DNA from 2 places in the Propionibacterium acidifaciens genome. Region 2 is predicted to be linked to the other one. Evidence: riboswitches for the same ligand, from Rfam matches in the RefSeq annotation. Region 2 holds a riboswitch; the other holds the start of a gene.
The links. Region 2 has a riboswitch for cobalamin ahead of EGX94_RS05445 (FecCD family ABC transporter permease). Riboswitches for the same ligand answer to the same signal wherever they lie in the genome.
Positions count from the first base shown of each region.

Region 1: linked by a shared signal. The riboswitch ahead of EGX94_RS00875 (anaerobic ribonucleoside triphosphate reductase) and the one ahead of EGX94_RS05445 (FecCD family ABC transporter permease) in region 2 are both predicted to bind cobalamin.

Region 1 covers NZ_CP033719.1:206,593-210,181, reverse strand. Annotated here, with positions in the region: partial or broken gene EGX94_RS00880 (ABC transporter ATP-binding protein) at 774-1,236, shown strand; cobalamin riboswitch at 1,283-1,497, shown strand; partial or broken gene EGX94_RS00875 (anaerobic ribonucleoside triphosphate reductase) at 1,650-3,589, shown strand, end outside.
Region 2 covers NZ_CP033719.1:1,275,286-1,278,874, reverse strand. Annotated here, with positions in the region: gene EGX94_RS05455 (class II fructose-bisphosphate aldolase) at 1-91, shown strand, start outside; gene EGX94_RS05450 (hypothetical protein) at 274-1,659, shown strand; cobalamin riboswitch at 2,002-2,220, shown strand; gene EGX94_RS05445 (FecCD family ABC transporter permease) at 2,306-3,400, shown strand; gene EGX94_RS05440 (ABC transporter substrate-binding protein) at 3,432-3,589, shown strand, end outside.

The DNA of each region.
Region 1 (3,589 bases), 1.1 Mb from region 2:
CCTACCTGGCGGTCGTCGTGGATTGCTCCCCGGGGGAGGGGTCGTCGGGGGCGCGATCGCCGGTCGCATGCGCGTCGGGCTCGTCGCCGGGGCCTCGGCCGTGGCCGTGCCGGGCCTGTCCGCCGATCCGTGGTGTTCAGGGTCCTCCGCTCGGGTCGGGGGCTCGATGCGCGTCGGCCGGATGCACGGGATTCATGGCCGGCCGCGGGGTCCTCCCGTCCGTCGGGCGGGCCGGTGGCTGCTGTGGCACTGCCGCCGCCGAATCGTTCACCGCGGTCTCGGGGAAGGAACTCGTGAACCGTGGGGTCCACTCGGCCCGGGACCATGCGATCCGGGACGTGACAGCCCGGACCGGGTCACGATGCGATCACGAGCGTCTCCACTCGGCGATCGACCACCGGACCCCCGACCAAGTCGACACAGAATGGAGACAACAGCACAAGGCAGCAGCCCGAGACCAACCATCAACCACTGCCTGAAAAACCTACATCACTCCAATGGCTGTGTGAGAATTTCCATCATCCAAGGACCTCGGTCCCTGTCACCATCCGGCCCAGCTCCCCAATTTTACACCCTCATCTGAGAAGAGCCGTGAATGCTTTGGAGGGGTCCGCCGCGCTGCGTGCGGCGGACCCCTCCTGCACGTCCGACTCGGGAGCCGAACGCCTCGCCGCTCCTCGGGGTCGGATTCTGCAGGGCCTACTCGATCGAGCCGATCGCTCCCGGGGGAGGGAGGCTGGACAGGTCACCGTCCGCGACGGCGGCGTACCCGGCGCCCCGTCGACGAGCTGTCCGGCGGTCAGCGCCAACGCGTCTGGGTGGCCATGGCACTCGCCCAGGAGACGCCTCTGCTGCTCCTCGACGAGCCCACCACCCAATCTCGACATCGCCCACCAGATCGACCTGCTCGAACTCTTCGCGGAGCTCAACCGGCAGGGCCGGACGATGGTGGCCGTGCTTCACGACCTCTCAACCAGGCCGCCCGCTACGCGGCGACGAGGGGCGGCGCCGTCGTCGCCCAGGGGACCCCGGCCGAGGTCGTCACCGCGCGGATCGTCGAGGAGGTCTTCGGCGTGGCGGTGCTCGTCGTCGACGACCCGGTGACCGGTACCCCGATGCATCGTGCCCTGTGGGCGGGGCCGGGGCGGCGGCCCCGGGGCCGAGGTTCGTCGGGCCCCCGGCGACCGGATGCCCGACGACTCCCCGGAGGCCCGGCGGGGTCGGGTCCGGCAGTGAGAAGGTGAGGCCCTGGGTGTGTCGCGCTCTCCGCGCGAGCGCCCCTGATACATTCCGTGGTGCTGGTCGACCCGCCTCGACACTAGATGTTGTGGTGGGGAGTGAAAAGGGAAGCCGGTGCGAATCCGGGACTGCCCCGCAGCGGTGAGAAGGAACGACATCGGCATGAGCACTGGGCCCCGGCCTGGGAAGCGCCGACCAGGAAGCCCCCTCGGGGAAGCGCCTTCGAGTCCGAAGACCTGCCAGCACCGGGCCGCGGCCCGGCACTCGACACCGCCTCGCGGGCGGCCGGGGGGAGGGTCCTCCCGTCCGCCGCGCGGCACGGGCCACGAGGAGGGGCCCCGTCGATGACGACATCCGTGCATTCCGGTGGCTCGATCACACGCCGCCCGCCCCGCCCCGCCCAGGGCGGCTCGGCCCTCATGGAGTCCCTGCGCGGCATCGCCGCCGCGGACACCGCGGCCAACGACGCCCTGAGGGAGAACGCCAACGTCGACGGCCAGTCCTCGATGGGCGCCATGCTCCGCTACGGCACCGAGAGCGCCAAGCACCTCAACCTCTCCGAGATCATCGCCCCCGAGTACGCGGCCGCCCACCGGCTCGGGGACATCCACATCCACGACCTCGACTTCTACACGCTCACGACGACCTGCTGCCAGATCAGCCTCACCGATCTGTTCCGCGGGGGCTTCTCGACCGGTCACGGCCACCTGCGCGAACCGCAGTCGATCGGTTCCTACGCGGCGCTCGCCTGCATCGCGATCCAGTCGAACCAGAACGACCAGCACGGCGGGCAGGCGATCCCCAACTTCGACGTCGACATGGCCCCCGGGGTCCGCAGGACCCTCGAGAGCCGGTTCCTGGAGAATGCGGACACGGCCGCCCGGCTCCTGGGCGTCGAACCCGTCGCGGTCTACCCGCCGCACGTCGTCCTCGAGCCCTCCGCGGCCCAGCTGCGCGACGAGCGCGCCTATCTGCGCGGCCTGCTCGGCGAGCGCGCCGACCTGGAGGCCCTGCACGCCCGGATCCGCGAGCGCTCCGTGCGCGAGACCGAACGACTCACCTACCAGGCGATGGAGGCCTTCATCGCCAACCTCAACACGATGAACTCTCGCGCCGGGGCGCAGACGCCGTTCTCCTCGATCAATTACGGCACGGACGTCTCGCCCGAGGCGAGGATGGTCGTGCGGCAGCTGCTCCTGGCGACCGAGGCGGGGCTGGGCAACGGCGAGACCGCGATCTTCCCCATCCAGATCTTCCGCGTCCAGAAGGGCGTCAACCTCGACCCCGGCGACCCCAACCACGACCTGCTGCAGCTGGCCTGCCGGGTCACTGCCGGGCGCCTCTTCCCGAACTTCTCGTTCCAGGACGCCCCCTTCAACAGGGTTCATCACGTCCCCGGCCGCCCCGAGACCGAGATCGCGTACATGGGCTGCCGCACGAGGGTCATGGCCAATGTCCACGACCCCGACCGGGCCGTCACCCACGGACGGGGGAACCTCTCCTTCACGACGATCAACCTGCCGCGCCTGGCGATCGAGGCCGACGGCGACGTCGACTGCTTCCTGTGCACGCTCGACGAGCGCATCCAGCTCGTCATCGGCCAGCTCATGGAGCGCTTCACGATCCAGGCCGGCAAGCGGGTGCGCAACTTCCCGTTCCTCATGGGGCAGGGGGTGTGGATCGACTCGGAGCGGCTCGGCGGCCAGGACCGGGTGCGCGAGGTCCTCAAGCACGGCACGCTGTCGGTCGGCTTCATCGGGCTCGCCGAGGCGGTGCACGCCCTCATCGGCGAGCATCACGGTCAGTCCCAGCGGGCGTGGGACCTCGCCTACTCCATCGTCGTGCGCATGCGCTGGCGGATGAACCAGGCCGCCGAGCGGACCGGTCTCAACTTCTCGCTCCTGGCCACCCCGGCCGAGGGCCTCGCCGGGCGCTTCGTGCGGATGGACCAGCGCCTCCACGGCATCATCCCGGGGGTCACCGACAAGGAGTACTACACGAACTCCTTCCACATCCCCGTCGGCTTCGACATCGGCCTCGCCGACAAGATCGCCAAGGAGGCGCCCTTCCACGCCCTGACGAACGCCGGGCACATCACCTACGTCGAGATCGACGGCGACCCCTCGAAGAACGTCGGGGCGATCGAGCAGATCGTCCGCTTCATGGCCGGGTCGGGCATCGGCTACGGCGCGATCAACCACCCCGTCGACCACGACCCGGTGTGCGGGTACACCGGTGTCATCGACGACCGGTGCCCCGGCTGCGGGCGGGCCGAGAGGAGGCGCCCTTTCGACCGGATCCGCCGCATCACCGGCTACCTCGTCGGCACGCTCGAGCGCTTCAACGACGC
Region 2 (3,589 bases):
CCTGGTCGACTCGCGCAAGTGGTTCAAACCGGCCGGTGAGAAGGCCGGGGCCGAGGCCGAGCGGTTGCTGAGACTGTATGCGCACGGGTGATCCGTCCGGTCGAACCCCATGATGAGCGGGTCCGCGCGCCGGCGCGCGGACCCGCTCATCGTCCCCGTCGCGTTCGGGCGATTCCCAAGAAGGTGCGGGTCCCGCGTGTGGTCGTCCGGAGCGGGCTGGTTTGATGGTGCACACCCCCCTCACCCGATTCACCCCGTACTGGAGAATGCAGCATGGCGCAGCAGCAGGGCGCACAGGACGACCCTGAGCAGTCCCCCGCCCCGGAGCCGCCGCCCCGGGTGCTGCCCCCTCGTCTTCCGAACGGCCCGCGCCGGGGCCTCCTCGACTATTCCCAGGCGCCGATGGAGCAGGCCCGGCGCGGCCTGAGCGGACGCGTCCTGCGGATCCTGCGGGTCCTGTCCGTCGTCCTCGCCGTCGTCCTCGTCCTCGTCGTGGGCTTCGTCGCCGACATCCTCCTCGGCGGCCCCGGCACCGCCGAGTTCGCCGTCCGGGACGCCGGCTACTCCCCGCGGGGCCGGGTCGGCGACTGGCTCGACCCCGGCTACGCCGACGGCTACGATTCCTGGACGACCGACGAGACGGTGCTGGGAGTGTCCTCGGACCGGGCGGCGGTGCTCGTCCAGCGCAGCGCCGGCGCGGGCCAGGACGAGGGCACCGCCCCGCTGACCGGCCTCGACGCGGCCACCGGCGCCCAGCGGTGGCAGGTCACGGGGCTGCGGTGCATGGGCCGCGACGCCGTGCTCGACGGCTCCGCCTACTGCGCGCGCCGCAACGGCGGCACCGGTCAGATCGTCGGCGTCGACATCGCCACGGGGCAGCAGCGGGTCGTCCACGAGAGCACCGACGCCCTCTCCTTCCTCCAGGTCCGCGGCGTGCACGACGGCGAGTTGATCGTCACCGGGGCGGCCGGCTCCGACACCGAGCAGGTGCGCGCGATCGGCTCCGACGGCGCCCTCGACTGGCAGCTCGACCTGCCCTGGTGGGGCCAGTGCCGCTTCCTCGTCGACCACCTCGGCTGCGTCTCGTACGCCGACTCGCAGGTCGCCGTCGTCGACCTGTCCACGGGCTCCTTCTCGCTCGAACCCACCGAGTACGAGCACTCGGGGCAGGAACTGTCGGTCGGGTGGGCGTGGAACGGCTTCACGACCAACGACGCCGGCGATGAGCGGGCCCGGAGGGTCCGCGACCTGACCGGTTCCGAACAGGGCCGGATCACCTCCTCGGGGGGTCCCGACTACGGCTCCGACCGTCTGCTCTACTCCCGCGAGGATCTGCTCGCCGGGGGCTCCCGGCCCACCCGGATCGGGGTCGACGCCACCGGGCGGGTCGTGGCCGTCCGCTCCGGCTCCGGCATCAGGACGCTGCCCTCGCGCGGCCGCATCGACGCCGACTCCGTCGACCTGGTGAGCGCCGACGGCTCGGTGCTGCTGGCCCGCACCTACACCCGCCGCGGCCGGGCCGGCGACGGCGACACCTGGGCCGTCTACGCGGCCGATGGCGCGAAGCGCCAGGACCTGCCGCGCGTCACGTCGTCCGTCGACGGCCTGCTCGTGGACGAGACGGGCGGCACGACGACGGTCCTCGTGCCGCGGGGCTGACACCGCGCCGGCGACGGGCCGCCGCACCGGCGTCTGCTGCACCGGCGTCTGCTGCACCGGTGTTCTGCGGGGCCGGTCTCCCGCTGCACTGATGGGCCGCGGGACCGGCGTTCCGCGGGGCGGACTCGCCACGGGCCGCCTCCGGCCGCCATCCTGAGCCGTTGCCCGGTCTTCCGCGGTGCGCCGTTGGTGGGCGCCGGGAGGCAGGATGAGCTTCTCACTGCTCGCCGGGCGTCTGTCAAGCGTCTTCGGGGTGGTCGTCGGTCGTGGCTGTTGGGCGTCGGGGGCCGGGTGAGCTTCTCACTTCTTGTTCGGCTATGGCGGTCTGCGGGCCGTGGCTAATGTGACGTCCGCTGGTTCGGTTCGTCGTCGCCGGTGCGCGTCGGCGGATCGTCGTAAGAGGGAATCCGGTGCGAGTCCGGAGCTGTCCCGCAGCGGTCAATGGGAACGAGGCTGCGTCGAGTGCACTGGGCTCTTGGGTCCGGGAAGCAGCGGTCGAGGAAGCCGGGGTGATCCGGAGTGCCCATGAGCCCGAAGACCTGCCGGCCCGGCGGTGTCCGCCGTCGGTTCACGCTGTGCCCCGCGGGGGCTCGCAGGCCCTGCCGTGCGCGCATCCCCGGGGGCGAGTCCCGCCGAGGAGCGCATCATGGGCCGTGCCGTCGCGGACCGGACCGCCGGCGCGGTGCTGCCCGTTCCCGCCGGGGTCGCGCCCGTCGTCCCGGCGAGGCGCGGCCGGGCGATCCGGCGGATCGTCCTCATCGGCGCTCTGCTCGTCATCACGCCTGCGCTCACCATCGCGATGGGCCCGGCCGCCGTGCCCCTGCACGACGTCTTCGGCGTCATCGCGAGTCACGTCCCGGGCCTGCCGGTGGACATCACGTGGGACCGCACGATCGACGCCATCGTCTGGCGGACCCGGCTGCCCCGCATCATCGGGTCCATGGCGGTCGGGGCGATCCTCGGGGTGTCGGGCGTCGTCATGCAGGCGATCGTCCGCAACCCGTTGGCCGAGCCGTACGTCCTGGGCGTCAGCTCGGGGGCCTCCACCGGCGCCGCCCTCGCGATGATCACCCTCGGCGTCTCCTCGGGTGGTCTCGTCGGCCTGCTCGCCTTCGGCGGCGCCTCCCTGGCCACCGCGGCGGTGCTCGCCGTCGCCGGACGCACCCACAGCCCGCTGCACCTGGTGCTCGGCGGCCTGGCCGTCGGCTTCGGCTTCCAGGCGGTGACGAACCTCATCATCTTCTCGGCCGACTCGGCGGAGGCGGGCCAGTCGGTGTCCTTCTGGATGCTCGGCTCGATGGCCCGCATCGGCGTCGGCGACCTGCCCCGCCTCGTCGTCACCGCCGGCCTGCTCGCCATCGCCATGGCGGTCCTGGGGCCGGTGCTCGACGCGCTGGCCAGCGGCGACCGCACCGCCCAGTCCGTCGGCGTCGAGCCGGGCCGGGCCCGCATCTGGCTTCTTCTGCCCGTCTCGGCGGCCGTCGCCATCGCCGTGGCGAGCGCCGGCGGCATCGGCTTCATCGGCCTCATCATCCCGCACATCATGCGGTCCTTCATCGGGCACTCGCACCGCCTGCTCGTCGTGGGCACGGCGCTGGCCGCGGCGCTGTTCTGCGTGTGGACCGACACCGCGGCGCGCATCGTCTTCTCGCCCACCGAGCTGCCGCTCGGCGTCATCACGGGGCTCGTCGGCGCCCCCTTCCTCGTCCTCATCATTCGCCGCAGCAGAACCGCCTGGTGAACCGATCGGCCCATTCCACAAGGGAGGAACCATGAAAAGACTCGCACCCGCAGTCGCGGCGCTCGCCGCGGCGATGGTGTTCAGCGGCTGCGGCTCGTCCGCCGCCGACAAGGCCGCGTCGTCGGCCGGCGGATCCGGCTCCGCCGCGGGCTTCCCCGCTCAGGTGACCAGCTGCACCGAGAGCCTCAC